One region of the Arthrobacter phoenicis genome, then DNA from elsewhere that is predicted to be linked to it. Evidence: riboswitches for the same ligand, from Rfam matches in the RefSeq annotation. Region 1 holds a riboswitch; each other region holds the start of a gene.
What was found. A riboswitch is a leader RNA that binds a small molecule or an ion and turns the genes downstream of it on or off. The one in region 1 is predicted to bind S-adenosylmethionine.
Positions count from the first base shown of each region.

Region 2: linked by a shared signal. The riboswitch ahead of ABC337_RS14035 (aminotransferase class V-fold PLP-dependent enzyme) and the one ahead of ABC337_RS02385 (bifunctional o-acetylhomoserine/o-acetylserine sulfhydrylase) in region 1 are both predicted to bind S-adenosylmethionine.
Region 3: linked by a shared signal. The riboswitch ahead of ABC337_RS06015 (methionine ABC transporter ATP-binding protein) and the one ahead of ABC337_RS02385 (bifunctional o-acetylhomoserine/o-acetylserine sulfhydrylase) in region 1 are both predicted to bind S-adenosylmethionine.
Region 4: linked by a shared signal. The riboswitch ahead of ABC337_RS09130 (DUF1737 domain-containing protein) and the one ahead of ABC337_RS02385 (bifunctional o-acetylhomoserine/o-acetylserine sulfhydrylase) in region 1 are both predicted to bind S-adenosylmethionine.

Region 1 covers NZ_JBDFMK010000001.1:513,823-521,395, forward strand. Annotated here, with positions in the region: gene ABC337_RS02385 (bifunctional o-acetylhomoserine/o-acetylserine sulfhydrylase) at 1-1,282, opposite strand, end outside; SAM riboswitch class IV at 1,368-1,484, opposite strand; gene ABC337_RS02390 (VOC family protein) at 1,677-2,315, shown strand; gene ABC337_RS02395 (CPBP family intramembrane glutamic endopeptidase) at 2,452-3,222, opposite strand; gene ABC337_RS02400 (histidine phosphatase family protein) at 3,303-3,959, shown strand; gene hutI (imidazolonepropionase) at 3,966-5,177, opposite strand; gene ABC337_RS02410 (NAD(P)/FAD-dependent oxidoreductase) at 5,189-6,304, opposite strand; gene ABC337_RS02415 (glycine C-acetyltransferase) at 6,362-7,573, opposite strand, start outside.
Region 2 covers NZ_JBDFMK010000001.1:2,986,893-2,994,465, forward strand. Annotated here, with positions in the region: gene ABC337_RS14020 (metal-dependent transcriptional regulator) at 1-629, opposite strand, end outside; gene ABC337_RS14025 (Nramp family divalent metal transporter) at 640-1,935, opposite strand; gene ABC337_RS14030 (class I SAM-dependent methyltransferase) at 2,014-2,772, opposite strand; gene ABC337_RS14035 (aminotransferase class V-fold PLP-dependent enzyme) at 2,828-4,243, opposite strand; SAM riboswitch class IV at 4,278-4,391, opposite strand; gene hisN (histidinol-phosphatase) at 4,490-5,302, opposite strand; gene rsgA (ribosome small subunit-dependent GTPase A) at 5,393-6,508, opposite strand; gene aroA (3-phosphoshikimate 1-carboxyvinyltransferase) at 6,492-7,573, opposite strand, start outside.
Region 3 covers NZ_JBDFMK010000001.1:1,309,214-1,316,786, forward strand. Annotated here, with positions in the region: gene ABC337_RS06005 (NtaA/DmoA family FMN-dependent monooxygenase) at 1-1,174, opposite strand, end outside; gene ABC337_RS06010 (methionine ABC transporter permease) at 1,211-1,876, opposite strand; gene ABC337_RS06015 (methionine ABC transporter ATP-binding protein) at 1,869-2,681, opposite strand; SAM riboswitch class I at 2,821-2,910, opposite strand; gene ABC337_RS06020 (CoA-binding protein) at 2,986-3,411, opposite strand; gene ABC337_RS06025 (ABC transporter ATP-binding protein) at 3,751-4,584, shown strand; gene ABC337_RS06030 (aliphatic sulfonate ABC transporter substrate-binding protein) at 4,760-5,812, shown strand; gene ABC337_RS06035 (ABC transporter permease) at 5,812-6,723, shown strand; gene acs (acetate--CoA ligase) at 6,699-7,573, shown strand, end outside.
Region 4 covers NZ_JBDFMK010000001.1:1,958,287-1,965,859, forward strand. Annotated here, with positions in the region: gene ABC337_RS09115 (glutamate--cysteine ligase 2) at 1-783, shown strand, start outside; gene ABC337_RS09120 (O-succinylhomoserine sulfhydrylase) at 809-2,020, opposite strand; gene ABC337_RS09125 (rhodanese-like domain-containing protein) at 2,017-2,424, opposite strand; gene ABC337_RS09130 (DUF1737 domain-containing protein) at 2,421-2,636, opposite strand; SAM riboswitch class IV at 2,752-2,864, opposite strand; gene ABC337_RS09135 (PIG-L deacetylase family protein) at 3,331-4,236, shown strand; gene ABC337_RS09140 (ATP-grasp domain-containing protein) at 4,233-5,177, shown strand; gene ABC337_RS09145 (glycosyltransferase family 2 protein) at 5,164-6,459, shown strand; gene ABC337_RS09150 (ACT domain-containing protein) at 6,456-7,535, shown strand.

The sequences.
Region 1 (7,573 bases):
GGTCCGCCAGGATGTCGTCGATGTGCTCCAGGCCAACCGAGAGCCGGACCAGGCCCGGGTGGACGCCCGCCACCGCCTGCTGCTCCGGGGTGAGCTGGCTGTGCGTGGTCGACGCCGGGTGGATCACCAGTGAGCGCACGTCGCCGATGTTCGCCACGTGCGAGTGCAGCTCCAGGGCGTCGACGAAGCGCTTGCCGGCCTCCACTCCCCCGGCGATGACGAAGGAGACGACGGCGCCCGTGCCGCGCGGACCGTACTTCCTGCCGCGCTCGTACCAGGGGCTCGAGGGCAGTCCCGCGTAGGCGACCGATTCGACGTCGTCCCGGCCCTCAAGCCATTCGGCCACCCGGGTGGCGTTGGCGACGTGCCGCTCCACCCGCAGGCTCAGCGTCTCGATGCCCTGGGCGATCAGGAAGGCGTTGAAGGGCGCGACGGCGGAGCCGAGGTCGCGCAGCAGCTGCACCCGTGCCTTGAGGATGTAGGAGAGGTTGGCCCCCAGTGCGCCGTCCGCGCCCAGGTCCCGGGCGTAGACCAGCCCGTTGTAGCTCGGGTCCGGGGTGTTGAAGCCGGGGTACCGCTCCGGGTCCGCGCCGAAGTCGAACTTCCCGGAGTCCACGATCACGCCGGCGATCGCCGAGCCGTGGCCGCCCAGGTACTTGGTGGCCGAGTGCACCACGATGTCCGCGCCCCATTCCAGCGGCCGGATCAGGTACGGGGTGGCGAGGGTGTTGTCCACGATCAGCGGCACCCCTGCCTGGTGGGCCACATCCGAGATGCCCTCGAGGTCCAGGACGTCCTGGCGCGGGTTGGAGACCACCTCGCCGAAGAACAGCTTGGTGTTCGGCTGCACCGCCTCGCGCCACTGGTCCAGGTTGTCCGGGTCCGCCACGAAGGTCACGGAGATGCCGAACTTCTTCAGCGTGTGGGCCAGCAGGTTGTAGGTGCCGCCGTAGAGGCTGGGGCTGGCCACCACGTGGTCCCCGGCCTCGGCGATGTTGAGGATGGCGAAGGTTTCCGCCGCCTGCCCGGAGCTGAGCAGCAGCGCGCCGAGGCCGCCCTCCAGGCTGGCGATGCGCTGTTCGACGGCGTCCTGGGTGGGGTTGCCGATCCGGGTGTAGATGGGGGCGAGCTCGGCCAGGGCGAACCGGTTCGCGGCGCTCTCGGCGCTCGGGAAGACGAACGACGTCGTCTGGTAGATCGGCAGCGAGCGGGCGCCGGTGGCGGCGTCCGGCTGCTGGCCGGCGTGGATCTGGCGGGTTTCAAAGGACCAGGCGTTGGACATGGCGTCTCCTGTGACTGGGCTCAGGACGGCACCGGCTCCCGGGTCCAGCACTGCTGGCAGGTCCCGGACAATCGGCACGGCCCTGGCGCCGCGCTTGCCCCGCCGGCGGGCGCCGGAGGGCCAGGTCTTCACCCGGGGCACCCCACCGCGCAAGGAGGGTTGCCGGCCAGCGAGCCGGGGCTTGTCGCTGGCACTCATGACCTGCTCCCAGTGTAGGAAGCCGGAAACCGGCCCGGATAGCTTTGTGACAAAGATGAAGAAACCGATCCCCGGGACGGCTTGTCCGGCGGATTTCCGCGGCCGCGCCGGGCGGCAAGGGGGTCCGCCGGACGGTCCCGGCGAGGTTAGGACAGCCTAAGCTGAGAGGTCCATCACAAAGTGCCAAGATGAGGGCATGCGCATGGATCACGTCTCTTACGCCTGTGAAAAGGATGGCCTCGCGGCCACCACCGACCGTATCGCCACGGCCCTCGGGGTCGAGGCCGTCAAGGGCGGCGTGCACCCCCGTTTCGGCACCCGCAACATGATCATCCCGCTCGCCGGGCACAAGTACCTGGAGGTCGTGGAGGTCCTGGACCACCCGGCGTCGGATAAGGCACCGTTCGGCCAGGCGGTCCGCGCCCGCTCCGCCGCCGGCGGCGGCTGGATGGGCTGGTGCGTCGAGGTCGACGACCTGGCACCCTTCGAGGAACGCCTGGGCCGCGCCGCGGTCAACGGCAACCGCAAGTTCCCCGATGGCCGCGAACTGGTCTGGAAGCAGATCGGCATCCTGGGCCTCATCGCGGATCCGCAGGTGCCGTACATGCTCAAGTGGGAGGGCGACCCGGCACTGCACCCGTCCAACGCCTACGAGAGCTCGGTGAAGATGTCCGAGCTGACCATCGCCGGCTCCGCGCAGCGGGTCACCGAATGGCTGGGCGAACCGGTGGAGAAGCCGCTGGAGGACGTGGCCGTGAACTGGCAGGCCCCGCACGGCACGCCGGGCATCCTCTCGGTCACCTTCGAGACCGCCTCCGGCGCCGTCACCATCTAGGGCTCCGGCCCGCCACAACTTCGGCCGCCGGCCGCGGGTGTCAATGACGCCACCCGCCGCCGGGGGCCGAAACTCTTTAAGCCGATCCCCGACTCGTCAAGGCAGGTGACGGCACCGCAGGAGACCCCAGGACACCTCAGCCCAGGCCGACCGCCTTGCCGAACAGGCTGAAGCCCACGAACGCGACGATGTCCAGCAGCGCATGCGCGATCACCAGCGGCATCACCCGCCGGGTCCGGGTGTAGACCAGGGCGAAGATGACGCCCATGATGGCGTTGCCGATGAACGGCCCGAACCCCTGGTACAGGTGGTAGCTGCCGCGCAGGATGGAGCTCGCGGCGATCGCCGCCGGCAGCCGCCAGCCGAGTTTGCCGAACCGGTCCAGCAGGTACCCCACCACGATCACCTCCTCGACGATCCCATGCCGGATGGCGGAGAGGATCAGAACGGGCACGGTCCACCAGTAGGTGCCCAGCGCGCTCGGGATGATCGCCGTCGTGATGCCCAGGGCCCGGCCGGCGGCGTAGAGGCCCAGCGACGGGATGCCGATCAGCAGGAACAGGCCCACACCCTGCAGCAGGTCCTTTCCGGGGCGGGCGAAATCGAACCCGAGCTTCCGGAATGCCGAGCCGCCGCCGGGGGTCCCCGGCTCGCGGGGACCGGTGAGGAAGTAGAGCACCAGCAGCACGGGGACGAGCGCGAAGATGATGTCCAGCAGCTGGTAGGTCAGGTCGAAGTACTCGCGGCTGCTCTGGGAGCGGTTCAGCGTGGAGGTCCCCTCGGCCAGCGGCGCCTGCGAGAGCTTGTCCAGCAGCTGCACCACCGAGTACACCGCCGACTGCCCCAGCGAGAGTCCCAGCACAATCCATACTTCGAACCGCACGCGGCGGGGGGAGGTAACCAGCATGGTCCTATCTTGCCTGCCGTTGCCGGGAGTTGGCCGGACGCGCCTATGCTGGGGCTGTGAGCGCGCCCGGGAAAATCCTGATGATCCGGCACGGCCAGTCCGCCGCCAATGCCGATACCTCCATCTACAACCGGGTGCCCGATTACCGCATCCCGCTGACCGAACTGGGCGTCGAGCAGGCCCGGGCCGCCGGCGCCGAACTCCGCCGCCAGCTGGACGGGCAGCAGGTCTGCGTCTACGTTTCCCCGTACCTGCGGGCCTACCAGACGCTCGAGGCGCTGGGCCTGGGCACCCTGACCGAGCGGGTGATCGAGGAGCCCCGGCTGCGGGAGCAGGACTGGGCGAACTTCCAGATCGCCGGGGACATCGAGGACCAGAAGGAGCTCCGGAACGCCTACGGGCACTTCTTCTACCGGTTCCGCGAGGGCGAGTCCGGGTCCGATGTCTACGACCGGATCTCCTCGTTCATGGAGACCCTGTACCGGCACTGGTCCAAGCCGGACTACGCGCCCAACGCCCTGTTCGTCACGCACGGGCTGACCATGCGGCTGTTCTGCATGCGCTGGTTCCACTGGTCCGTGGAGTACTTCGAGTCGCTAAACAACCCGGACAACGCCGAGCTGCGCACCCTGCACCGCACCGGGGACGGCAAATATGAACTCGACAAGCCGTTCAGCCAGTGGGTGGAGCGGCGCGTGGACGAGACGGTGCTGCACGCCCCGCCCATGGTGTTCTAGGACGCGCTAGCGGGCGCGGACCCCGGCGCGCCAGACGGCGTGGGTCAGCGGCATGCCCGGCCGGTAGGCCAGGTGGGTGGCCGAGGGGGCGTTGAGCAGGTGCAGGTCCGCCCGGTGGCCGACGGCGATCGACCCCACCGCGCGTTCGCCGTCGACGTCGTTGCCCGACTCCCGGCCCAGCGCCAGCGCCCCTCCGTAGGTCGCGGCGCGCACCGCTTCGTGCACGCTGAGCCGCATCTGCAGCACCGCGGTGGTGACGCAGAAGGCCATGGAGCTGGTGTAGGAGGTGCCGGGGTTGGCGTTGGAGGCCAGGGCCAGCTGCACGCCGGCGTCGAGCAGTTCGCGGCCGGGAGCCAGCGGCTGCCGGGTGGAGAGGTCGCAGGCGGGCAGGCAGGTGGCCACCGTGCCGCGCTCCCCCGCGCCGGCCGCGGCTTCCCAGCCGGACCAGCTGTCCGCGAGGTCGCGCACGTCCTCCCGGGACAGGTAGTTCACGTGGTCCACGCTGGCGGCCCCGAACTCCACCGCCAGCCGCACGCCCGGGCCCTCGCCAAGCTGGTTGCCGTGCACCCGCAGGCCCAGGCCCGCCTCCCGGCAGGCCGCCAGCACGCGGCGGGACTGCTCCTCGGTGAAGGCGCCGCGTTCGCAGAAGACGTCGGCCCAGCGCACGTAGGGCCGGACGGCGGCGAGCATCGGCCCGCAGACCAGGTCCGTGTACTCCTCGGCGTCCATGCCGGCAGGGACCAGGTGGGCGCCGAGGTAGGTGACCTCGTCGGCGACCGTGGAGGCGATGCGGGCGCTGCGGGCCTCGTTGTCCACGTCCAGGCCGTAGCCGGTCTTGGTCTCCAGGTACGTGGTGCCCTGCGAGACGGCCTCCGCCACCCGGCCCAGCGCCAGGCGGGTGAGGTCGAAGTCGCCGGTGGCCCGGGTCGCGCCCATGGTCACGGCGATGCCGCCGGCGCTGTACTCCTCCCCCGCCATCCGCGCCTCGAACTCCGCCGTCCTATCCCCGGCGAAGACCAGGTGCGTGTGCGAGTCCACCCAGCCGGGCAGCAACGCGCGCCCCGCGGCGTCGACGGCGTCGTCCGCGGCCGGGGCGTCCGCGGCGGGGCCCAGCCAGGCGATGCGTTCGCCCTCGATAACCACGGCGGCATCGTGCAGGACCCGGTACTCAAGGTCCTGCGTCATCAGTTCGCCGATATTGGTGATCAGGGTGCTCATGGGTCCATTCTTCAGGCCCGGATGGACATCCGCGTCGCCGCCAACGCCGCCGCTGTCCGGGATGCCGGACTATCGGCCGGGAACGGCGCCCCCGCCGCCTGCCCGGCGAGGATCAATTCGGCGGCCAGTTCGGCGATCCCGGAAGAGGTCTGGAAGCCGTAGCCACCCTGGCCGGCGAGCCAGAAGAAGCCCGGCGCCTCGGCGTCGAACCCCACCACCGGGATGCCGTCGGAGGCCTCGGTGCGCAGCCCGGTCCAGGCCCGGCTGACGGCGTTGATGCCGAGGGTGGTCACCTCATTCAGGCGGGCGATCAGGGCCTCCACGTCTCCCGGGTACGGCCGGGCGTCCTCGGGACCGCTCGGGACCTTCTCCGAGGGCGAGATCAACACCTGATGCCGGCCTTCCGGGCGGAAGTAGAAGCTGTCCGTGGCGGCCACCATCGGGCAGCCGGGCGGGAGCGGATTCTCGACGTCGACGATCGCCGCGGTGCGGCGGTAGGGCTGCAGGCCCAGCTTCTCGACGCCGGCGAGGACGGCCAGCTCGTCCGCCCAGGCGCCCGCGGCGTTGACCACGACGGCGGTGGAGAGCGCCTCCTGCCCGGCGCCCAGTTCCCAGCCGGAGCCGGTGCGCTGCGCGGAGTGGATGCGGGCGCCGGTGATGATGTCCACGCCGCCGGCGACGGCCCGCTCCCGGTGGTCCTCCAGCAGCAGGGAGGCGTTGCAGGCGAAGGAGCCGGAGTCCAGCCCGGCGGCGGTGAAGCTCTCCGGTTTCAGCGCCGGGCAGAGCTTGAGCGCCTCGTCGTGGCCGATCAGGTGCATGAAGCCGCTGGCCTGCTCGCGGACCGCGTCCTCGTCGCCGATCAGCATGAACCGCCGGGGCGAGAGGACGGGTTCCGGGCGGGTGCCCTCGTGCGTGCCGATCAGTTCCAGGGTGCGCAGCGTCAGGTCCCTGACCACGGGCGGGCCGTAGCTGGGGATGAGCTGCCGGGCCGAGCGCGCCGAGGTGTGGTACCCCAGCGTCTGCTCGGCCTCGACCAGCGCCACGCTGCACTTGCCGGCCAGCGCCGAGGCCAGGGACAGTCCGGCGATGCCGCCGCCGGCAATCACAACATCGTATTGAGCTGACATGTCCCCCATCCTCGCACCCGCAGGGACATCCGTCAGCAGGTCTTGCGGACCGGGTTGCTACGCGGCGGCGGCGGCCTCCGCGCGGCTGGCCACGAATGCCTGGACGCAGCGTTCGACGTCGTCGGTGCTGTGCGCGGCGGAGAGCTGGACGCGGATCCGGGCGGCGCCCTTGGGGACCACGGGGTAGCTGAAGGCGGTGACGAAGACGCCGTGGCCGAGCATGGCGTCGGCCACCTTGGCGGCCATCACGGCGTCGCCGAACATGACCGGGACGATCGCGTGTTCGCCGTCGAGCAGCTCGAAGCCCTCCTCGGCCATCCGGCGGCGGAACAGCCCGGCGTTGGCGAAGAGCTTCCCGCGCAGCTCCGCGGAGTTCTCCACCAGGTCCAGAGCCTTCAGGGTGGCGGCGACGATCGCGGGGGCCAGGGAGTTGGAGAACAGGTACGGGCGGGCCTTCTGCCGGAGCATGGCGACGACCTCCCGGCGGCCGGAGACGTAGCCGCCGGAGGCGCCGCCCAGGGCCTTGCCGAAGGTGCCGGTGTAGATGTCCACCCGGTCCGAGACGCCCGCGTGTTCCGGGGTGCCGGCGCCGGTGGAGCCCATGAAGCCGACGGCATGCGAGTCGTCCACCATGACCATGGCGTCGTACTTGTCGGCCAGGTCGCAGATCGCCTCGAGCGGGGCGAGGTAGCCGTCCATCGAGAAGACGCCGTCGGTGACGATGATCTTGCGGCGGGCCGGGTTTTCCTGGTTGTCCGCCTCGATCAGGCGGGCCTCGAGGTCGGCCATGTCCCGGTTGGCGTAGCGGAAGCGGCGGGCCTTGCAGAGCCGGATCCCGTCGATGATGGAGGCGTGGTTCAGGGCGTCGGAGATGACTGCGTCCTCGGGGCCGAACAGGGACTCGAAGACTCCGCCGTTGGCGTCGAAGCAGGAGGAGAAGAGGATGGTGTCCTCTGTGCCGAGGAACGCCGAGACCCGCTCCTCCAGGGCCAGGTGCAGGTCCTGGGTGCCGCAGATGAAGCGGACGCTGGCCATGCCGAAGCCGCGGGAGTCCATGGCGTCCTTGGCGGCGGCGATGATCTCCGCGTGGTCGGCCAGGCCCAGGTAGTTGTTGGCGCAGAAGTTCAGCACGTCCGTGCCGGGCTGGCCGAGCTGGCCGGCCGTGATGCGGTTGGCCTGCGGCGAGTCGATGTGCCGTTCGGTCTTGAACAGGCCGGCGCTGCGGATCTCATCGAGTTCGTGCTGCAACTGGTCCTTGATGGCTGAATA
Region 2 (7,573 bases), 2.5 Mb from region 1:
TCCCGGGATCCGTCCGGTCCGGCAATCCGTACCATCAGGGGTCCGCCGAACGGCTTCCGGCCCAGCACCGCGACGGCGGCGTCCAGCTCGATCCGTTCGGTCGCGAGGTAGCGCAGCAGGTCCGGGTTCTCGTCGCTGATCCGCGTGATGCGGCCGCCCTGGCCGTCGGCCAATTCGCTCATCCGCACCGCCGGGGGCATCAGGACCGAGCCGTCCGCCGCGGGGATGGGATCGCCGTGCGGGTCGCGGACCGGGTGGCCGAGCTTGGCCGCCATCCGGTCGATGAAGGTGTCCGAGACCGCGTGCTCCAGGGTCTCCGCCTCGTCGTGGACCTCGTCCCAGCGGTAGCCGAGCTCCTGGACCAGGAACGTCTCGATCAGGCGGTGCCGCCGGACCATGGACAGGGCCAGCCGCTGACCGTCCGCGGTGAGGGTGACGGCGCCGTAGGGCTTGTGATCCACCAGGCCCTGCTCCTTGAGCTTGCGGACCATCTCCGAGACCGAGGAGTTCGCGACGCCGAGGCGCTGGGCCAGCTGCGTGGAGGTGATCGGCTTGTCCTGCCACTCCGTGAAGGTGTAGATGACCTTGACGTAGTCCTCGATCGAGGAAGAAGGCGGGCTGGTTTTCACAGCCCCTAGCCTACCGTCCGGCCGCACCGGTGAACGTGAACCACAGCAGCGCCAGGTTCAGGGCCACCACCAGCAGCACGCTGACCACGGATGCGATCCGCAGCGGCAGCCGGTCGACGAAGCCGCCCATCAGCGGGGTACTGCTGGTCAGCACCACCAGCGGGACCAGCACGAAGGGGATGCCGAAGCTCAGCACCACCTGGCTGAGCACCAGCGCCCAGGTCGGGTCGAAGCCCACGGCCAACAGCACGACGGCGGGCACCAGGGTCACGAGCCGGCGCACCATCAGGGGAATCCTGATCTTCAGGAGCCCCTCCATGATGGTTCCGCCGGCGTAGCAGCCCACGGAGGTGGAGGCCAGGCCGGAGGCGAGCAGTCCGACCGCGAAAACCACACCCACCACCGGTCCCAGGCTGGCGCTGATGGCGGCGTGCGCGCCCTCGATGCTGTCCGTGCCCTCCACCCCGCCGAGGGTCGACGCGGCCAGCAGCAGCATGCCGATGTTGACGATCCCGGCCACGGCCAGCGCCGCGATGACATCCCAGCGGGTGGCGCGCACCAGCCGGTCCAGCGCGTGCTGCGGAACGTGCCGGTGGCGGTCCGGGCGGTGCCGGTCCCGGGAGAGCGCGGAGTGGACGTAAATGGCATGCGGCATGACGGTGGCGCCCAGCATGCTGGCGGCCAGCAGTACTGTGTCCGGGCCGCGGAACCCGGGGACCAGGCCGGAGAGGACCCCGGACGGATCCGGCGGGCTGATGAACAGCCCGGCCAGGAAGCCCACTGTGATGATGCCGAGCAGGCCCATGATCACCAGTTCGAAGGGCCGCTGCCGGTTCCGGCTTTGCATGGCCAGCAGTGCCATGGAGATGCCGCCGACGACGACGGCGCCCAAGGGGAGGGGGAGGCCAAAGAGCAGGTAGAGGGCGACGGCGCCGCCGACCACTTCGGCCAGGTCAGTGGCGGCCGCGACGACTTCGGCCTGGACCCAGAAGGCGCGCCGCCAGCCGGGACGCAGGCGTTCCCCGAGCAGTTCCGGCAGGCTGCGGCCCGTGACGATGCCGAGCTTGGCGGACTGGTACTGCACCAGGACGGCGACGACGTTGGCCACCACCAGCACCCAGACCAGCAGGTAGCCGAACTGGGCGCCCGCGGTGAGGTTGGCCGCCACATTGCCGGGATCCACGTAGGCGATCGCGGCGACGAAGGCGGGCCCCAGCAACCCCAGCAGGGCGCGGCGGTGCCCCTTCCTGCCGCGGACCGGGCTGTGGCCGCCGGCGGCGGGATCCTGTCCGGTGAGGTGCAACATTGCAGGCTCCTGCGGCTGGTGGGTCCAATGATTTCCGTAAGCCTGAACAAAAATGTTAGGCATACCGAAATCATAGGCTCAGACCTTCACCGCGCGCCAGCTTTGGGTGAGGTAGGGGAGGGCCAGCGTCTCGCCGGGACCGTGACCGAGGTGCTCGTACAGGTACCACTGGAGGTTGGCCAGCACCTTGGCCCGGGTGGCCTCCCCGGCCCGCAGGAAGTAGCTGCGGGACTTGGCCAGCTCCAGGATCTCCTCCGGCGTCACCGGGTCCTCCCACCGGGTCAGGTGGCTCTCCAGCCCGGTGAACTCGGGCCCGACCGGTGGGCGGAACGAGGGTTTGTGGACGTCCCCAGCGTGCATGATCCGGGAGAGCCGGTGCACCCACGGTACGGAGGTGTCCAGCTGGTTCCAGATCAGCCCGAGCACCCCGTGCGGCCGCAGGATGCGGGCGGTCTCGGTGCTGGCCTGCAGCGGCTCGCACCAGTGCCAGGCCTGCGCCACCGTCACCAGGTCGAACGCCGACGCCGGGAGCCCGGTGTGTTCGGCGGTCCCCACCGTGGCCGGGACGCCCGGGAGGACTGCGCGCAACTGGTCCAGCATGTCCGCCGACGGGTCGACGGCGGCCGTGGCCAGGCCGCGGGCCACGAGGAGGGCGGTAAACTTTCCGGTGCCCGCCCCGACGTCGGCCGCGTCCCGGGCTCCGGCGGGGATGAGCCAGTCGGCGGAGTCGGCGGGATAGCCGGGCCGCACCCGGTCATAGTGTTCCCCGCCGTCCTGGAAGCTCGCTCCGAGCTCCTTCCGCCGGGTCTGATGCAGTTTGGGGCCGCCGCCTGCCACGTGAACTCTCCTTCGGCAGCTCGGGAAGATACCCGTCGAATCTACCGCAAACCGGCTATTCGGGGCCGTCGAGGGTGCAGGGGGCAGCCCCGGCGGTGCCGGGGGTGTTGGGCGCCCAGTGCGGGTAGCTGCGGGTGTCGTTCGCCGGTACCCAGCGCCCGGCATCCACCACGTAGTCCCAGCCCAGGCCGTCGCGCCGCAGCGTCCGCAGCGCGGCCAGCAGCCGCTCGGCGTCCTCGAGCCGGGAGCCCAGGCCGAAGCTGGCCCGCAGCGACCCGGCGGGCAGGCCCAACCGCCTGAGCAGCGGATGCGCGCAGAACCGGCCGTCCCGCACGCCGATCCCGTGCTCGGCGGACAGGTACGCGGCGACGAGTCCGGCGTCGTACCCCGCGACCGAGAAGTTTACGACGCCGATGGTGCCGCAGCCCTCCCCGCGGTCGGTCTCCTCGAAGATGTGGTGCACGCTCACGCCGTCGATCTCCCGCAGGCCGTCGGCAAGGAAGGACCGGATGGCATCCTCGTGGCCGTGCCAGGATGCCTCGTCCAGGGCGGCGACCGCCTGGGTGGCGCGGGCCAGGGCGGCCGCGCCGAGGACGTTGGGGGAGCCGCCCTCGTGCCGGGCCGGTCCGGTGGTCCAGCTGACGGCGTCCAGCCGGGCGTCGCGGACGGCGCCGCCGCCGGCCAGGTGCGGCGTTCCGGCATCGAGCCAGTCCGGCCGCCCCACCAGGACGCCCGCGCCGAACGGTGCGTAGAGCTTGTGCCCCGAGAAGGCAACATAGTCGATGCCGTCGGCCGCGACGTCGATCCGGCGGTGCGGGGCCAGCTGCGCGGCGTCGACGACGATCCGGGCCCCGTGCTCGTGCGCCAGCGCCGCCAGCTCCCGGACGGGCAGGATCTCGCCGGTGACATTCGACGCGCCCGTGACCGCGAGCAGGCTGATGCCGCCCGCGGCCAGCTCCGCCCGGAGCCGCGCCAGCGTCCCGGCCAGGGTGGGCGCGGCGACGACGCTGCGGTGCGGAACGCCCTGCCACGGCAGCAGGTTCGCGTGGTGCTCGATGTCCAGGTACAGGACCTCGCCCAGGTGCCGGCCGCCGGCGGTGGGCAGGCACCCGGCCAGGAGGTTCAGAGAATCGGTGGTGTTCCGGGTGAAGATGACCGCGTCGTCGGGCCGGCCGCCGACGAAGTCCCGCACGATGGTCCGCGCGTTCTCGTACACCGAGGTGCTCAGCTGGGAGGCGTAGCCGGCACCGCGGTGGACGCTGGCGTAGTAGGGCAGGATCTCGTTGAGGTAGGCAGAGACCACGGACAGGGCGGGGGCCGAGGCGCCGTAGTCCAGATTGGCGTAGCGGACGTGGCCGCCCTGGATCAGCGGCGCTTGGATCTCGGCGCCGGTCACGGCGGCCAGCGGGGTGCGGGCAGCGGATGCAGCCGTGGGGATGGATGCTGGGGATGAAAAAATGGCAGTCGACATGGGACCTCGCTCGAAAAGGACCCCGCGTGCAGGGGATCCGCGCTTGCCGGGTCCGCTCCGGACCGGCCAGGTCGTCACCCGGGGCACCCCGCCGCGAAAGGAGGGTTGCCGGCCAGCAAACCGGGGTTTAGCGCTGGCACTCGTGACCTGTTTCGAGCCTAGGACAGAAGTGCCGCGCCCCGGAAAGGGGCGCGGCAATGTGAAGCGCTGTGTTACGCGGAACGGGCCCCCAGAAAAGGCGCAGCTCTAGAGCAGGTCGTCCAGGTTCGGGTTGAGCCGCTTGAGGACCTCGGAGTGCAGGATCGAGTTCGTGGCCAGGGCGTTGCCGCCGAACGGGCCGTCCTCGCCCTCGAGGGAGGTGAACCGGCCGCCGGCCTCGGTGACGATCGGGACCAGTGCGGCCATGTCGTAGAGGTTCAGCTCCGGCTCGCAGGCGATGTCGACGGCGCCCTCGGCCACCAGGCAGTAGGACCAGAAGTCGCCGTAGGCGCGGGTGCGCCAGACCTCCTCGGTCAGGCCCAGGAATTCGTCCAGGTTGCCGCGCTGCTTCCAGCCGCCGAGGCTGGAGTAGGAGAGGGAGGCATCCGAGAGGTCCGAGACGTTGGAGACCCGCAGCCGGGTGGCGGCGGCCAGCGAGCGGCCCGTGTAGGCGCCGGCGCCCTTGGCGGCCCACCAGCGCTTGCCGAGGGCGGGGGCGCTGACGACGCCGACCACCGGTTCGCCCTCGTCCACCAAAGCGATGAGGGTGGCCCAGACCGGGACGCCGCGCACGAAGTTCTTGGTGCCGTCGATCGGGTCGATGATCCAGCGGCGGGAGCCGTGGCCCGAGCTGCCGAACTCCTCGCCCAGGACGGCGTCGCGGGGGCGGGAGCGGGAGAGCTGGCCGCGGATGGCTTCCTCGGCGGCCTTGTCGGCGTCGGTGACCGGCGTCAGGTCCGGCTTCGTCTCGATTTTGAGGTCAAGGGCCTTGAAGCGGCTCATGGTCTGGGAATCGACCGAGTCCGCCAGGACGTGGGCAAGGCGCAGGTCATCGTTGTAGCTCGACGCGGGTTGGCTCATGCTTCCAAACTACCGTCTAAACGCGCCCCGGCCGGGGAGGCCACGTCCCGGACGGCCTGATCAACCGCGGGGCGAAGGAGTGACGTACGGTCAGGAGACGGTGCCCAGTTCCTTGGTTTCCTGGGCTTCCTGCCGCGGGTCAGTGCCCAGCAGCCGGCGCAGCGAGGCCAGCCGGGCCGGGCCGGAGGGTCCCGCGTGGCCCGCCTGCACCCACGCGTCCACGCCGCAGTTGACGGCGGTGGCGTCGTGCTTGCAGCCGCGTTCGCAGTCCTCGGTGCCGGGGGCCAGGTCGGGGAAGGACCGCAGGATGCGGTCCGGGTCCACGTGGGCCAGCCCGAAGGACCTGATGCCGGGGGTGTCGATGATCCAGCTGCCGGCCGGGGCGTCCGTGACCTTTAGCGCCAGGGCGGAGGAGGAGGTGTGGCGGCCGCGGCCCGTGACGGCGTTGACGCCGCCGGTGGCGCGCTCCGCCCCCGTGAGGGCGTTGACCATGGTGGACTTGCCGACGCCGGAGTGGCCGAGCATGACGGTGACCCTGCCGTCGAGGTGGCCGTGCAGTTCGGCGACGGCGGGGCCGTCCAGCCGGGCGGAGAGGCCGTCGTCGGAGCGGGCGTCGATGCCGGAGGCGGAGGCGTCGGCGGTCTTGGAGATGATGACGGGCAGGTCGAGGTGGCGGTAGTTCGCCAGCAGCTCTGCCGGGTCCTTGATGTCGGCCTTGGTGATCAGCAGCAGCGGCTCAATCCCGGCGTCGTAGGCGGCCACCAGCGCGCGGTCGATGAAGCCGGTGCGCGGCTCCGGGTTGGCGGCGGCCACGACGACCACCAGCTGGTCGGCGTTGGCCACCACGGCCCGCTCGATCGGATCGGTGTCGTCGGCGCTGCGGCGCAGCAGGGTGCGCCGGTCCTGGATCTTCACCAGCCGGGCGAGAGTGTCCGGTTCGCCGCTGACATTGCCGACCAGGGAGACGAAGTCACCGGCCACCACCGGGTTGCGGCGCAGTTCGCGGGCACGCGCGGCGATCACGGTGCGCTCGGTATCGGTGCCCTCGGCGACGACGGCGGTGTAGCGGCCGCGGTCCACCGTGATGATCCGGCCGGTCACGGCGTCGTCGTGGCTGGGCCGGTCCTTGGTGCGCGGCCGGGAGCCCTTCTTGTTGGGGCGGATCCTGACGTCGGATTCGTCCCAGGAGTCAGTGCTGCGGGCCACCGGCGGCGTCCTTGTCTGCACGGGTCTCGTCTGTACCGGTGCCGTCGGCCGGGATGAGCATGGCGGCCCAGAGCTGCGGGAAGTCCGGCATGGTCTTGGCCGTGGTGGCGATGTCCTCGACCTCGACGCCGGGGACGGCGAGGCCCAGGATGGCGCCGGCGGTGGCCATCCGATGGTCGGCGTAGCTGCGGACCACCCCGCCGTGGAGCGGCGCGGGCCGGATGACGAGGCCGTCGGCGGTTTCCTCCGCGTCGCCGCCCAGCCGGTTGATCTCGGTGACGAGTGCGGCGAGCCGGTCCGTTTCGTGGCCGCGCAGGTGCGCGATGCCGGTCAGGGTGGAGGGGCCGTCCGCCAGGGCGCAGAGCGCGGCGACCGTGGGGGCGAGTTCGCTGGTGTCGGCGAAGGTGCCGCCGCTAATGGACCGGCCGCCGGTGACGGTCAGGGTGCCGCCCTCGAGGCTGACGGTCGCGCCCATCGCGGCGAGGATGCCGCGCCAGAGGTCGCCGACCTGCGTGGTGCCCACGGGCCAGTCGGGGATGCGGACGGTTCCGCGGGTGGCGAGGGCCGCGGCGAGGAACGGTCCCGCGTTGGAGAGGTCCTGCTCGATCCTGCGGTCGAAGGCGCGGATGGGGCCGGGGGAGACGATCCAGTGGTTGGGGCGGGAGTCGTCGACGGTGACGCCGAGCTCCCGGAGCGTGGCGACGGTCATCGCGATGTGGTCCAGGCTGGGGACGGGCTGGCCGGGGTTGGCGGCGCTGCGGTGCTCCAGGTGAAGGCCCTCGGTGAAGCGGGCACCCGCCAGCAGCAGGGCGGAGACGAACTGTGAGGACGCGCTGGCATCGATCACCAGGTGGCCGCCCCGGACCTGGCCGGTGCCCTCGACGGCGAAGGGGAGGGCCGTCGCGGGGCCGCCGTCGGGCGCGGCGACGTCGACGCCGAGGCCGGTGAGGGCATCGATGATGGTGCCCATCGGCCGAAACCGGGCGTGCGGATCGCCGTCGAACACCGTCCGGCCCTGCCGCAGCGCGGCCAGCGGCGGCACGAACCGCATCACGGTGCCGGCCA
Region 3 (7,573 bases), 800 kb from region 1:
CTTCGAGCCGGTCAGCGATCTGTTCGGGCGTGCCCACCACCCGGTTGGCCCGGCTGCGGTACAGCGCGATGTCGCGGAGCGTCGGGTTGCCACCGCGGGTGGAGGCCCGGATGGCCTCCAGGTGTCCCTGGCTGCCCTCGGTCTGGATGTCACCCAAGGGGGTGTCCAGCGGCAAGCCGCCCAGGTCGACGCCGAATCCGCCGCCGACGTGGGCCAGCAGGGCCTCGATGTCCAGGCTGTCCTCCAGCTCGGCCGCCTTCCGGGCCGCCTCGGCCTCGGTGCCGCCCACCACGAAGTGCATGCCCTGGAGGAACTTCACGTCCTCGGCACGACGGCCGGCAGCCACCGCCTGCCCGCGAACGGCGGCCGTGTAGGCGGCCGCGATCGCGGTGCTGGGCGCCAGGGTGAAGGTCGCCTCCGCGTTGGCGGCGCAGAACTGCTGGCCGCGGCCGGAGCTGCCGGCCTGGAAGAGCACCGGGGTGCGCTGCGGCGACGGCGCCACGAGGTGCGGCCCGTCGATGGAGTAGCGGGGCCCGCTGTGGTAGATCTTGCTGACCTTTTCGGGGTCCGCGTGGAGGCCGCCCTCCTTGTCCCGGACCAGGGCGTCGTCCGCCCAGGAGCCCTCCCACAGCTTGTAGGCCGCCTCGACGTATTCGTCCGCCCAGTCGTAGCGCTCGTCATGTTTGGTCAGCTCGGTGGCGTTGAAGTTCCGGTGCGAGTTTTCCAGCACGCTGGTGACGATGTTCCAGCCCACCCGGCCGTTGCTGATGTGGTCCAGGGTGGACATCTGCCGGGCGAACTGGAAGGGGTGGCTCTGGATCACGGAGGAGGTGGCGGCCAGGCCGATCTCCCGGGTGGCGGCGGCCAGGGCCGAGAGCAGGATCAGCGGGTCGTTGGAGGGAACCTGCAGGCCCTTCCTCAGGTGGGAGGCCCAGCCGCCGTCGTAGTCGCCGTAGAGGCCCACGACGTCGGCGAAGAAGATCGCGTCGAATTTCGCGTCCTCCAGCTGCCGGGCCAGGTCGGTCCAGAGCTGCAGTTCGTTGAAGCGGTGCTGCTGGGCCTCGGGGCGGCGCCATTGGCCGCCCATGATGTGGCTGGTGGTGTTCATGACGAACGCGCTGAGGAGCAGGCGGGGGCGGGGTCCGTCGAAGCGGGGGCTGGCTGGTGAAGTCATGGTTCTGCTTTCCGAAGTGGGGTGCCGGGGCCGCGGTCAGAGGCGCTTGTCGAGGCGGCGGGCCAGGCGGGAGCCGCCGAACTGGACGAGGGTGACCAGCAGGATCATCAGGATGATCGCGGTGATCATCAGCGGGGTTTCGTAGCGGTAGTAGCCGTAGCGGATGGCGAAGTCGCCGATCCCGCCGCCACCCACCAAGCCCGCCATCGCCGAGTAGGAGATGAAGCTGACGGTCATGATGGTGATGGAGCTGACCAGTCCCGGCCGGGCCTCCACCAGCAGCACGTCCCGGACGATCTGTGACCGGCTGGCTCCCATCGAACGGGCGGCCTCCACCACCCCGCTGCCGAGCTGGCTGAGGTTCTGCTCCACGAAGCGGGCGAAGTACGGGATGGCGTTGATGGTCAGCGGGACGATCACCGCGGCCGTGCCGATGGTGGTGCCCACGATGAAGCGGGTCACCGGGATGATGGCGATCAGCAGGATCAGGAACGGGAAGGATCGGACCAGGTTGACCAGGCCGTCCAGGACCCGGTGGAGCCGGGGCCGGTGCCGCAGTCCGCCGGGGCCGATCGTGTAGAGCCAGACGCCCAGCGGCGTGCCGATCAGGACGGCCAGCGGGATCGCGACCAGCAGCATGGCCAGGGTCTGGCCCATGGCGGCGCCGATTTCGGGCAGGACCGAGAAGATGCGCTCAAGCATGGATCAGGCCTTTCGGGGCGGGGCCGGCCGGTGCGGCTGCCCGGTGGGGCCGGTTCAGCTCGATGGCGTCGGAGACCAGGTACCGCCCGATCGAGGTGGCGGGGTGGAAGCCGGGGCGTTCGAGCTCGGCCAGGTCGAATTGCTCGACGATCCGGCCGTCCTCCATGACCGCGACGTTGTCCGCGATGGCCTTGATGACGTTCATTTCGTGCGTGACCACCACGATCGTGATGCCAAATTTGGCGTTGACGTCCGCGAGGTACTGCAGCACGGAGGCAGTGGTCCGGGGATCCACGGCCGACGTCGGTTCGTCGCAGAGCAGGACCTTCGGCTCCGTGGCCAGCGCCCGGGCGATGGCCACCCGCTGCTTCTGGCCGCCGGAGAGCTTCGCGGGATAGCTGGCGGCCTTGTCCGCGAGGTCCACGATGGCCAGCGCATCCGCCGCCCGGCGCCGGCGTTCGGTCCGCCCCACCCCGGCGAACTTCAGTGAGAGCTCCACGTTCTCCTGCGCGGTGAGGTTATTGAGCAGGTTGAAGTGCTGGAAGATCATGCCGATTCCGTGCCGGCTGCTGCGCAGGTCCGGCTCGCTCAGGGCGGTCAGGTCCACGCCGTCGACCAGGACCCGGCCCGAGGTGGGGCGTTCGAGCAGGTTGATGTTACGCAGCAGCGTGGATTTGCCGGCGCCGGAGAACCCGATGATGCCCTGGATCCGGCCGCGCTCCACGGTGAGGGTGACGTCGTCGACGGCGGTGAACCGGCCGTCCTTCGATGGGAACGAGGTGCTGACGTTCTGGATCTCGATCACAGCGGACCGCCCGCGATCCGGGCCGGCGCTGCCGTCGTTGTGGTGTTCATGATTCCTCCGGGGCTCGCCCGAGGAAAGCCTCATCCCCCGGCGCCGGGGCAGCACAAAGCGCGGCCTCTCGGGTCCGTGGAACAGTGGTTCTCCATCGGTCCTGGCGGTAGCACCGTCCTCATCGAGGGGGTTGCTGCGGCGTCACGGAGCCAGGTCTCTCAGCCGCTCGGGATGGTTACCCCACGAATCTGGCACACGCCCGGCCGAGGTGAAAGCGGCGCGTCACACGCCGTAAAGCTCCCATCAGTTCCGGTTAGAGGCCCAGGAGCGGCGCTTCCCTGGCCGGGCAGGCGTTCATGACGACGTCCAGCCCGGCGGCCTTGGCGCGTTCGGCCGCGGCCTCGTCGATGACGCCCAGCTGCAGCCAGACGGCGCCGGCGCCGGCGGCAATCGCCTGGTCCACCACGTCGCCGACGCGGCCGGAGTTCACGAAGCAATCCACGACGTCGATGGGCCGTTTCTCCGCCGGGATTTCCCCCAGCGAGCGGTAGCCGGCCTCCCCGTGGACGTCGTCGCCGGGCAGGTTGACCGGGATGATGTCCATGCCAAGGCGGTCGCGGATGAACAGCGACGTGTCGTAGGCAGCACGCCATTGGTTGGTGCTCAGGCCCACGATGGCCCACCGGCCCTTGGTGCGCAGGAGGCGTTCGACGACGGCGGGATCGTTCATGTGGCTCATGCGGCCAGCCTACGTCCGCCGGCAGCACCACCGCAGTAGGGAAATCCGCCCCGGGCGCTGTGCCGAATTTCTGATCGAACCAGGTGCCGCACGTCCGCAGGTTTCCGAATATTACGCGCCCATTTGGCAAAAATCCGCCGTTCGGTTTTAGTAGACAGTGACCATCCCGAGCGGCCGAGAGACCTGGATCGATGACGCCGCAGCAACCCTGGTCGACGGACCTCCACCCCGGAGCCCGCCGATAACGAGGACGCACGCCGAGGGAAAGGTCCGGACTGACTACCCGGGCCAAAGGCTGCTTCCGTAGGGTGCTACTGCCAGGACCGATGGAGTAACCCTATGACTGCTGTCCTGCACCCGCCCCAGCCCCGGGCCGACGCCCGGGCTGGCTCCGGCACCCCCGCCCTTCCGGTGTCCTTCCGCGGCCTGGGCCGCGCCTTCGGGACCGGCCCCGCCGCGCACACCGTCCTCCGGGATGTCAGCTTCGACGTCGTCCCCGGCGAGGTGCTGGCCATCCTGGGCGCCTCCGGCTGCGGCAAGTCCACCCTGCTCCGGGCCGCCGCCGGGCTCGACGCCGCCACCTCCGGCAGCGTCGCCATCGACGGCGAGCCGGTCCGCGGCGTCGACGACCGCTGCGCCTTCGCGTTCCAGGAGCCGCGGCTGCTGCCCTGGCACACGCTCCAGGCGAACATCGCCATCGGCCTGCCCGCCGGCGTCAGCGCCCGCGACGGCAAGGCCAAGGTGGCCCGCCTGCTGGAACTCGTGGGCCTGCAGGACTTCGCCAAGCACCGCCCCCGGGAGGTCTCCGGCGGCATGGCCCAGCGCGCGTCGCTGGCCCGGGCCCTGGCCCGGAACCCCGGCGTGCTGCTCCTCGACGAGCCCTTCGGCGCCCTCGACGCACTGACCCGGATCAAGATGCAGGACCTGCTCCTGGAGGTCCACCGCGCCGAACCCACCACGGTGCTGCTGGTGACGCACGACGTCGACGAGGCCCTGCAGCTGGCGGACCGCATCATCGTCCTCGGCCGGGAGGACACCGAATCGTCCCCGGCCGGCGCCACGATCGTGCGCACCCTCACCGTTCCCGGCGGACGGCCCCGGGACCGCGCCTCGGCCGACCTGGCCCGAATGCGCACCTCGCTCCTGGCCAGCCTCGGCGTCGACGGCCACTAACGGCCCCGCCCCGCCGCCCCGGTCACGGCCTGAACGGTCCGTCCGCTTCCAGCAGGCAGCGCCGCCGGTACCCCGGCACCGGACCGGCCGAGCCGTCCGCTCCCCGCGCCGGCGGCCACCTGCATCACTCTCCTGTCTCTTTCGCATCGCTCGCACCGCCCGTAAAGGAACTCCCATGGCTCCCACCCGCACCACGTCCCGCCGTTTCGTCCTCACCGCCGTCGCCGCCTCCGCGGCCCTGGCCCTCACCGGGTGCGTCGCCGGGGAAGGCTCCGGCAGCCAGCCCGCAGCCGCCGCGGCCGCCGGCGGCAACGGCGGCGGCACGCTGACCATCGACTTCGCCACCTACAACCCGCTGAGCCTGGTGATCAAGAAGAAGGGCTGGCTGGAGGCCGCCCTTAAGGACCAGGGCGTCACCGTCAAGTGGGTCCAGTCGGCCGGCTCCAACAAGGCCAACGAGGCACTCCGTTCCGGCGCGGTGGACGTCGGCTCCACCGCCGGTTCGGCCGCGCTCCTGGCCAAGGCCAACGGCTCCCCGATCAAGACCATCGACATCTTCTCCCAGCCCGAATGGGCCGCCCTGGTCACCAAGCCCGGCTCCGGCATCAGCACGGTGGCGGACCTGAAGGGCAAGTCGGTCGCGGCCACCAAGGGCACGGACCCGTACTTCTTCCTGCTGCAGGCGCTGTCCGAGGCCGGCCTCTCGCCCAAGGACGTCACCGTGCAGAACCTGCAGCACGCGGACGGCCGCACCGCCCTGGAGAACGGATCCGTGGACGCCTGGTCCGGGCTGGACCCGATCATGGCCGGCGCCGAGCAGAAGGGCGCCAAGCTCTTCTACCGGAACCTCTCGTTCAACACCTACGGCTTCCTCAACGCCACCGAGTCCTTCCTCAAGGACCGGCCGCAGCAGGCGCAGACCGTGGTGAACGCCTACGAGAAGGCCCGCGCCTGGGCGGCCGCGAACCCGGACGAGACCGCGCAGATCCTGGCCGAGGCCGCCGGCCTGGACCTGGCCGTGGCCAAGACCGTGGTGCTGCAGCGCAGCAACCTCAACGTCAACCCGGCGCCGGGCGAAGCCCAGCGCACGGTCCTCGCGAAGATCGGTCCCACCTTCGTGGAGACCGGGGACGTGGCGAGCCAGAAGCAGATCGACGACGCCGTCGGCTCGCTTCTCGATGACTCGCTGGTGAAGAAGGCGGACGCCTCCGCCATCAAGGACTCCTGATGGCCAGCCTCGGAGATTCCCCCTTCACCGGCACCACCGTTGCGGACGGGCGCGCTGCAGCCGCCCCCGCAGCTCCGGCAGACGCCGCCCGGCCGGCCTCCCCCGTCACGGGAGGACACGGCACCCCGGCGAACGGATGGTCCCCCGCCGGGTTCCTGGCCCGCGGCTGGGCGCGTCTGCTCCTTGGACTGCTGGTCCCCGCGGCGGTGCTGGCGGCCTGGCAGCTGTCCACCGCCGCGGGAGTCTTCAGCGTGGTCCAGCTCCCGCCGCCGGCCATGGTGCTCGACGCCGGCCTCGACCTGCTCCGCCGCGGGCAGCTGGGCCTGCACGTCGCCATCTCCACCCAGCGGGTGCTGATCGGCTTCGCCGCCGGCGCCGCCCTGGGCCTGCTCCTCGGCTCCCTGGTGGGGCTCTCCCGCGTGGCGGACGCCCTGCTGGGCCCCACCATCGGCGCGCTGCGGGCCGTCCCGTCCCTGGCCTGGGTGCCGCTGCTGATCCTCTGGATGAAGATCGGCGAGGATTCCAAGGTCACTCTGATCATGATCGGCGCGTTCTTCCCCGTCTTCACCACCGTTTCGCTGGCCCTGCGCCACGTGGACCGGAACCTGGTGGAAGCCGCCCGCGCCTTCGGGCTCAAGGGCGTGAAGCTGCTGACCACCGTGCAGCTGCCCGCCGTCGTGCCCGCCGTGTTTTCCGGGCTGCGGCTGGCCCTGGCCCAGGCGTGGCTGTTCCTCGTGGCGGCCGAGCTGATCGCCTCCTCGATGGGCCTGGGCTTCCTGCTGACCGACTCGCAGAACAACGGCCGCACGGACCGGCTGCTCCTGGCCATCGTGCTGCTGGCCGTGATCGGCAAGATCACCGACGCGCTGCTCGGCCTGGCGGAGAAATGGGCGGTGAACCGGTGGGCGTAACGGCAGCAGAGACCACGGCGCAGACCCCGGGCCCCCAGACCCTGGGCCAAGGCACCGTGGCACCACAGACACAGGCTCCGTTGACCGAGGCCGAACGCATCGCATTCTGGGAACAGGCCGCGCTGCGCCTCGACTGGGAACCCGCCGGGTCCGCCGGTGCGGGACTGCCCTGGCACACCACGCACCGCCGCGTCCCCGCGGACCCGGCGGCCGGAACCGGTCCGCAGATCAGCTGGTTCGAGGGCGGGAAGCTCAACGTCGCCTACAACTGCGTCGACCGCCATGTAGCGGCGGGACGCGGTGACACAGTGGCGCTGTACTTCGAGGGCGAACCCGGCGACCGGCGCACCCTCACCTACGCGGACCTGCAACGCGAGGTATCCCGGGCCGCCAACGCCCTGCTGGACCTCGGCATCACCAAGGGCGACCGCGTGGTCATCTACCTCCCGGTGATCCCCGAAACGGTCATCATCACCCTGGCCGTGGCCCGCATCGGCGCCATCCACTCCCTGGTGTTCGGCGGGTTCTCCGCCGACGCGCTGAAGTTCCGGGTGGAGGACACCGGCGCGAAGCTGCTGGTCACCACGGACGGGCAGTTCCGCCGCGGCGCCGCGGTGCCGGTGAAGGCCAATGCAGACGCCGCCGTCGCCGGGGACAACGCCGTCGAACACGTCCTGGTGGTCAACCGGACCACCGCGCCGGAGGACCTGGGCACCGTCCCGATGGTCCCGGGCCGGGACGTGTGGTGGCACGACGCCGTCGGGCGCGCCTCCGACGTCCACGTCGCCGAGGCGTTCGACGCCGAGACGCCGCTGTTCATCATGTACACCTCCGGCACCACCGGGAAGCC
Region 4 (7,573 bases), 1.4 Mb from region 1:
CTCACCTGCGGGCTGCACGTCCACGCCGCCATCGACTCGCCCGAGGAGGGGGTGGCGGTGCTGGACCGGATCCGGGACAAGCTGGCGGTGCTGATCGCCCTGAGCGCCAACTCCCCGTACTGGAACGGGATGGAAACCGGGTTCGAGAGCTACCGCACCCAGGCCTGGAATCGCTGGCCCGCTGCCGGTCCGGCGATGGTCTTCGGCAGCCACGCGGCCTACCGCAGGGTGGTGTCGCGGCTGCTGGAAAGCGGCGTGCTTTTCGACGAGGGGATGGTGTACTTCGACGCGCGGCTGGCCCGGAACCATCCCACCGTGGAGATCCGGGTGGCGGACGTGTGCCTGCGCGCGGAGGACGCGGCGCTGCTGGCGGTGCTGGTGCGGGCGCTGGTGGAGACCGCCTCGCGCGAGTGGTACGACGGCGTGGACCCGGCGCCGGTGCCAACAGTGCTCCTTCGGATGGCGGCCTGGCAGGCGAGCAACTGCGGGCTGTCCTCCGAGCTGCTGGACTTCGGCACCTTCCGGCCCCGCCCCGCGGCCGACGTGGTGAACGCCCTGGTGGACTACCTCGCCCCCGTCCTGGCGGACCAGGGCGAGCTCGGCCTGGCGCGCGCCGGGGTGGCCAGAATCCTGGCGGAGGGCACCGGGGCGGAGCTGCAGCGCCGCGCCGGCCTCGGCGCCGTCGTCGGCCAGGCGGTGCGGACCACGGTCGGCAGGGACTCGCCCGACGCCGGCACCGCTACCGGGCCGCTGCCGGCGCTGGCACCCGTCCGCCGGTTCTAGGCCGCGCGTTCCACGCCTCTGAGGATTACTGGATTCGCGCCAGGGCCTGGCCCAGGTCCCGGATCAGGTCCTCCGGGTCCTCCAGTCCCACGGAGAGCCGCACCACGCCGTCGCTCAACCCGATAGCCGCCCGCCCCTCCGGGCCCATGGCCCGGTGCGTGGTGGTGGCCGGGTGCGTGATCAGCGACTTCGAGTCGCCCAGGTTGTTGGAGATGTCGACGATCCGCAGCCCGTCAAGCAGCTCGAAGGCGGCGTCCTTGGCGGACCTGCCGGCCGGGGGAGCCAGTTCGAAGGTCAGCACCGTCCCGCCGGACTTCATCTGCCTGGCGGCCAGCTCGTGCTGCGGGTGGGAGGCCAGGAGCGGGTACTTCACCCAGGTCACTGCCTGCTGCTCCTCGAGCCACTCGGCCAGCCGCAGCGCCGAGGCGGAGGCGTGGTTGACCCGCAGCGACATGGTTTCCAGGCCCTTGGTCAGCACCCAGGCGTTGAAGGCGGACAGCGCCGGTCCGGTGTGGCGCATCAGCTGCCGGACCGGGCCCTCGATGAACTCCTTGCTGCCCAGGATCGCGCCGCCCAGCACCCGGCCCTGGCCGTCGATGTGCTTCGTGCCGGAGTAGACCACCACGTCCGCGCCGAAGTCCGTGCAACGCTGCAGCAGCGGGGTGGCGAAGACGTTGTCCACCACCACGGTGGCGCCGGCGGCGTGCGCCAGCCCGCTCACGGCGGCGATGTCCACGATCTCCTGCATCGGGTTCGACGGCGACTCGAAGAAGACCGCCGTCGTGGGTTCAGCCAGCGCTTCACGCCACTGGTCCATGTCCGGGCCGTCGACGAAGACGGTCTCCACGCCCCAGCGCGGCAGGATCTCGTTGAGGATCACGAAGCAGGATCCGAACAGGGACCGGGCAGCGACCACCCGGTCCCCGGCCCCGAGCAGCGCGCCGAGGGCGGTGAACACCGCGGACATGCCCGATGCCGTCGCGAAACACGCCTCGGTGCCCTCGAGCAGGCGGAGCCGCTCCTGGAAAGTGGCCACCGAAGGGTTGCCGTAGCGGGAGTAAACGAACCGCTCGTCCTCGCCGGTAAAGGCCCGCTCCGCGGCGACGGCGGATTCGTAGACGAAGCCGGAATTGAGGAAGATCGGCTCTGTGGTTTCTTGGAAGCCGGTCCGGTCCAGGCCGCCACGGACGGCCTGGGTGTCCGGGCTCCAGTCCGCGGCCTCGGGATTGAAACTCATGCGGTGCGGGTCCCGTCGGTCGGCAGGCCCACGTTCTTCCAGCCGTTGACGCGGCGGACGCCGGACTCATCCGGCTGGCCCTCGAACCCGTCCAGCACGTTGTAGACGGCGAATCCTGCCGCCGACGCAGCCCCTGCCGCCGCGACGGAGCGGGCCCCGGACCGGCAGAGGAAGAGCAGTTCGGCGTCGGCCGGAACGCGCTGCCGGAGCTCGTCGAGGAAGGCCTCGTTCGGCACGCCGCCGGCCCGGGTCCACTCGATGAAGACCGGCTCAGCGGCCGCACCGCCGGTCACCGGGACGCCGATCTGCGCCCACTCGGCGCGGGTGCGGACGTCCACCAGCACCGCGCCGGACTGCACCCGTTCCCAGGCCGCCTGCGGAGTCAGGTCCCCGGCGTAGCTCATGCTCCTGCCCGCCCGTCGAACTCCAGGACGTCGACGGCGCGGGCCACCGCGGCGTCCGCCTCCGCGACGGCGGCCGGCAGCACCAGGGCCTGCGCCACGATCACCGAGGTGCCATTGAAGGTTGCGGCCGGGCTGCCGTGCAGCACATACCCGTCGGCAAGGGCGGCCGAGATCCGCTCGCAGAAGCTGCGGTCGTCAGGGCCGGTCAGCAGCCGGTAGGCTAGCCGCTCCGCGGGGGCGGCAGCCTGTGCGGGAGGGGTGGCCGGGGTGCCGGTTCCGGGAGTGGGGACTGGGGGCGGGGTCGCGTCGGACACGACAAACTCCTTACGTTCACGCTTGCAGCTCGAATGGTCGATTGCCGAGTAGTCACCTGAGGCACCCCGCCGCAAAAGGAGGGTTGCCGACCGGCCAGTCAGGGCTTGGCACCGGTTCTCATTACTCTGCAAAAAACCTAGCACCCCGGGGCCCGCACCCGCGCGTCGACCCCGTCATGTTCGGTCACGGGAGGCTGTCCTCCGCAGCCCAACCGAGTATCGCGCCCGTCCTGATCGAGTACAAAAAGTCGATCTCGTCCGCGGTGGCCGAATGCTTTTCGGGTATTGCCTACTCGGGTTTTCCGATAGGGGCGTCACGTTTACTGAAGTGGCAGTCCAAGGTCTCAGCTGGGTCTCCACATACCGCATACGCCTTTTCAGCACCCGCTGCGCGGCCGCTTCCGGCCGTTTGCGCAGCGCCGCTGGCGCATGGGTTTTGACGTCTCCGCCGGGATACCGCGGACCGGTTCTTTGACAAGCAATCCTTCCCTCCAGAACCCGGCAGCCTCTGCCGGGCGGGTTGCAGATCCATCATTTTGTCCGGCACAGCACTGGTGGCGGCCGGCACCTCGAAGAAGAACTGGAAAGATTCATGGTCTCGATTTACGTCTTGATAATCGTCTTGCTGATTGCGCTGCTGGTCGCAGCGGCAGTGGGGAAATCCTGGTTCCACCGCCGCCTGCGCCGTCCCGAACTTCTGCGCCGGATTTCCCTCGCCACCGGCGTAGTGCTCCTGCTGGCCAACGTCGCCGCCTTTGCCCTGGACGCCTCCGAGTTCTGGCAGACCGCGGACCTGACCGCCACCCTGGGCGGACTCACCGCCCTCGCCATCGCGCTGACCGCCCTGCGCACCGGCGGAAGCCCGGCCCGTCAGCCCCGCCGGGTGCTGGCCATCGGCGCCCACCCGGATGACCTGGAGCTGGCCTGCGGCGGAACGCTCGCCAAGTTCGTCGACTCCGGCCACGAGGTGCAGGGGCTGGTGATGAGCGACGGCAAGCGCGGCGGCAACGCCCTGGAGCGTTCGCTGGACGCCCAGCGCGGCGCCACCTTCATGGGCCTGACCGGCATGATCCACCACAACTTCACGGACACCGAGCTGCACCGCCACAGCCAGGAAATGGTGGGCGCCATCGAGCACGCGATCGTGCGCTTCAACCCGGACATCATCCTCACCCACTCCAACCACGACCAGCACCAGGACCACCAGGCGGTGCACCAGGCCACCCTGCGGGCCGCCCGGCAGCATCACTCCATTCTTTGCTACGAGAGCCCCTCCGCCACCCGGGAATTCAACCCCAGCGTCTTCGTGGACATTGACGACTACGTCGACGCCAAGGTCCAGGCGGTGAAGATGCACAGCGACCAGCTCGCCAAGCCCTACATGACGCCCGAACGGGTCCGCGGCATCGCCTCCTTCCGCGGCGGCCAAGCCCGCCGCCGGGTCGCCGAAGCCTATGAACCCGTCCGCCTGCTGAGCACCGAAATGGAGAAGCTGTGAAGCCCCGCGTGCTGGTCACCGGCGTCGGCGGCCCCGCCGGCCGGGCCCTTGCCGCGCAACTGACCGAACGCGGCATCCCGGTCCTCGGCACGGACATCCGCGACCTGGCTGAGGTCTCCGGGGTCCCGGTGGTCCGGGTGCCCGAGGCCAAGGATCCCGAGCTGGTGTCCGCACTGCGCCGGCTGGTCTCCTCCGAAGGCATCAACCTCGTGATCCCCACGGTCAGCGAGGAACTGCCCCGCCTGGCCGCCTTCCGGGCCGGCTTTGGCCCGGACGTCCGCGTCATCATCGGCCCGCCCGGCGCCGTCGCGCTCGCCGACGACAAGCTCTACACCGCCTGGCAGCTGCACTCCGCCGGCGTCCCGGTTCCCGCCTTCGGGGTCCCCCGGGACTTCAGCTGCGCGGAGGAGGCCATCGAGTTCCTGGGCGGACCCGTCGTCATCAAGCCCCGGGTGTCCCGCGGCGGCCGCGGCGTGACAGTGGTCCGGAGCGGTTCCGACGTCGACTGGGCCGGACTTCCCGGCGGCCTGATCGTCCAGGAATTCATTCCCGGCACCGAGTACGGGCCCATGGTCTTCGGAACCCCGGCGCACAACACCACCCCGCCGTTCGCCGTCGTCGTGGAGAAAACCGCGCTCGCGCAGGGCGAGGTCGGCAACGCCCTCAGCACCCGCCGGGTGGAGGCCGGGGAGGCGAACGACGTCGGCAACCTGGCAATGAACGCCGTCCGTGCCCTGTCCCTCACCGGGCCGGTGGACCTCGACGTCCGGCGCCGGGCCGACGGCACCCCGGTGGTGCTGGAAATCAATGCCCGGTTCGGGGCGAACAGCCAGCGCGCGCCGGAACTGCTCGACGCCGTCCTCGCCTCGTTCTCGCTCCCGGCCTTCAACCCGGCGTCGTTCCTGCAGACGAGGGGAGCGTTCGCCCATGCCCTGGTATGAGAATCTCCTCGCCGGACTGATGCCCGGCGCCCAGCTGCTGCTGGTGGCGCTCGGCATTCCGGTGCTGGTCTTCGGCCTGCTCAAGCTGCTGGTGCTGCCGCTGGCCCTCTGGTTCCAGGTACAGGTGACCCGCCGGCGCCGCAGCGGCCAGGGGACCCTGCTGAACGAATGGCCCACCGTCTCGATCATCGTCCCGGCCTATAACGAGGCCACCGTGATCGAGAACTGCGTCCGGTCCATCCAGCTCACCACCTACGACCGCTACGACGTGGTCCTGGTGGACGACGGTTCCACGGACAACACGCTGGAACTGATGCACGAGCTGGCCGCCGGGGACCCGAGGATCACGGTCCTGACCCAGGAGAACGCCGGCAAGGGCGCCGCACTGAACCGCGGCCTGAACTATTCGACCGGCGAGGTCCTGATGTTCGTCGACGCCGACGGCATCTTCTCCCGCAGCACGGTCAAGCGGATGCTCCAGGGCTTCACGGACCGCCGCGTGGGCGCCGTCTGCGGCGACGACCGGCCGGTCAACCTCAACCGCGTCCAAACCCGGATGCTCGCGTTCATCAGCCACGTGGGCACCGGCCTGGTCCGGCGGGCACTGACGGTGATCGGCTGCCTGCCGATCGTCTCCGGCAACATCGGTGCGTTCCCGCGCTCGGTCCTGGCCGACGTCGGACCGTTCCGCGAGGACACCGTGGGGGAGGACCTGGAGCTGACCTGGCGGGTGCACCGGGCCGGGTACAACGTGGTGTTCGCGCCGAAGGCCCTGGTCTACGCAGAGTCGCCGTCCACGGTGCACGCCCTCTGGCGGCAGCGGGTCCGGTGGGCCCGGGGGCTGCTGCAGACCATGCGGGTGCACAAGGACATGATCGGGAACCTGCGGCGCGGCCGGTTCGGCGCGTACCTGCTGTTCAACACCGTGACCATGGTGGCACTCCCCGTCCTGCAGCTGGCCCTGCTGGCGGACCTGCTGCTCCTGGTGGCCGGCGGCCGGAGCCCGCTGGGCGCCGACGCGTGGGCGGTGCTGGGCTGGCTGGGGCTGGTGGTCACGGCGGTCCTGACCCTGTTCGGTCTCTCCCTCAACCGGGCGTGGCCGGACCTGCGGCACGCCTGGACCCTGCCGCTGGTCCCCTTCTACTCCGTGTTCACCGGCCTCACCATGGCGGCGGCGCTGCTGCAGGAGACCCGCGGCAAGCAGGCGCACTGGAACAAGCTGAAGCGCACCGGAGTGGTCAGCGTCCCGACGGCGGCGGCCATCACCGAGGTCAGGGTGTGAGGCTGCTGGCCGCAACGCTGGCCATGGCAATGCTTGCCCTGACGGGCTGCTCGGCGCCGGCGCCTCCCCGGGCGGAGGCACCGGCGCCGGAGCGCACCGTCGGCGTCGGCTACGAAACCGTGGTCGAGGACCCCGGCGGCCTCCCGGCCCTGGCCAGGCGGCTCGACGAGGTCAACGCCAACAGCGTCACTATCAGCGTGGGCCGCCTGGACTGGACGGCGTTCCGGTGGGACAAACACCCCGAGCTTGAAGCCGCAGGCGGCCGCGACCACGTGGCGGAGGCCATCAAGGCCCTCGGCACCGCGGGCAACGGCAGCAAACGCCGGGTCACGCTCACCATCGACCTGCTGATCCCGGGCTGGATCGCCAAGAACCAGGGCCTGGCCGGCATCAACCTCGACGGCACCCGGTCCAAGGACTTCGCCAGCGTCACCGCCCTGACCACCGGACCCGTGGGCCAGCGGCTGGTGGAGTTCGTCGACGAGGTGACCCTCCGCTACCACCCCGACGCCGTGGCGCTGACCGAGCTGATGTTCGACGACAACACCTACGGCGGGGACGACCGCGACTCCTACCTGCGCGCCACCGGCGCGAAGGACTGGCCGCGGAAGGCCGACGGCGGGATCAACACCGGGGACGCCAGCATCGGCGCCTGGCGGTCCGGGGCCCTCGCCTCCGTGGTGGCCAAGGCCGCCGCCGCCGCGCACGCCAACGGCGCCAGCCTGGACATGGACGTCCGGGCGCCGTGGCAGGACCCGGCGGGGGACCGGCCGGAAAGCGGGCATGACTATGCCCTGCTGGCCAAGGCGGCGGACCGGCTGGTGCTGTGGAACTACTTTGCGCTCAACGGCAAGGGCCCGGACTACTCGCGGCAACTGGCCGCGGCCATGGCGGCGAGGCCCGGACGGTTCGTCATCTCCACCGGGATGTGGGCACGCTCCGGGACCGTGTCAGCCGCAGACCTGGAGACCGCGCTCGCGGACTCGGTGGCCGGCGGCGCGGACGCCGTCGCGGTCACCCCCTCGAGCATGCTGGACGACGCCGCGTGGGCGGCCCTGCGCAAGGCGTGGTCATGACACCGGGCGCGGGCTGTCCCGGCGGCCGGCAATGTCGT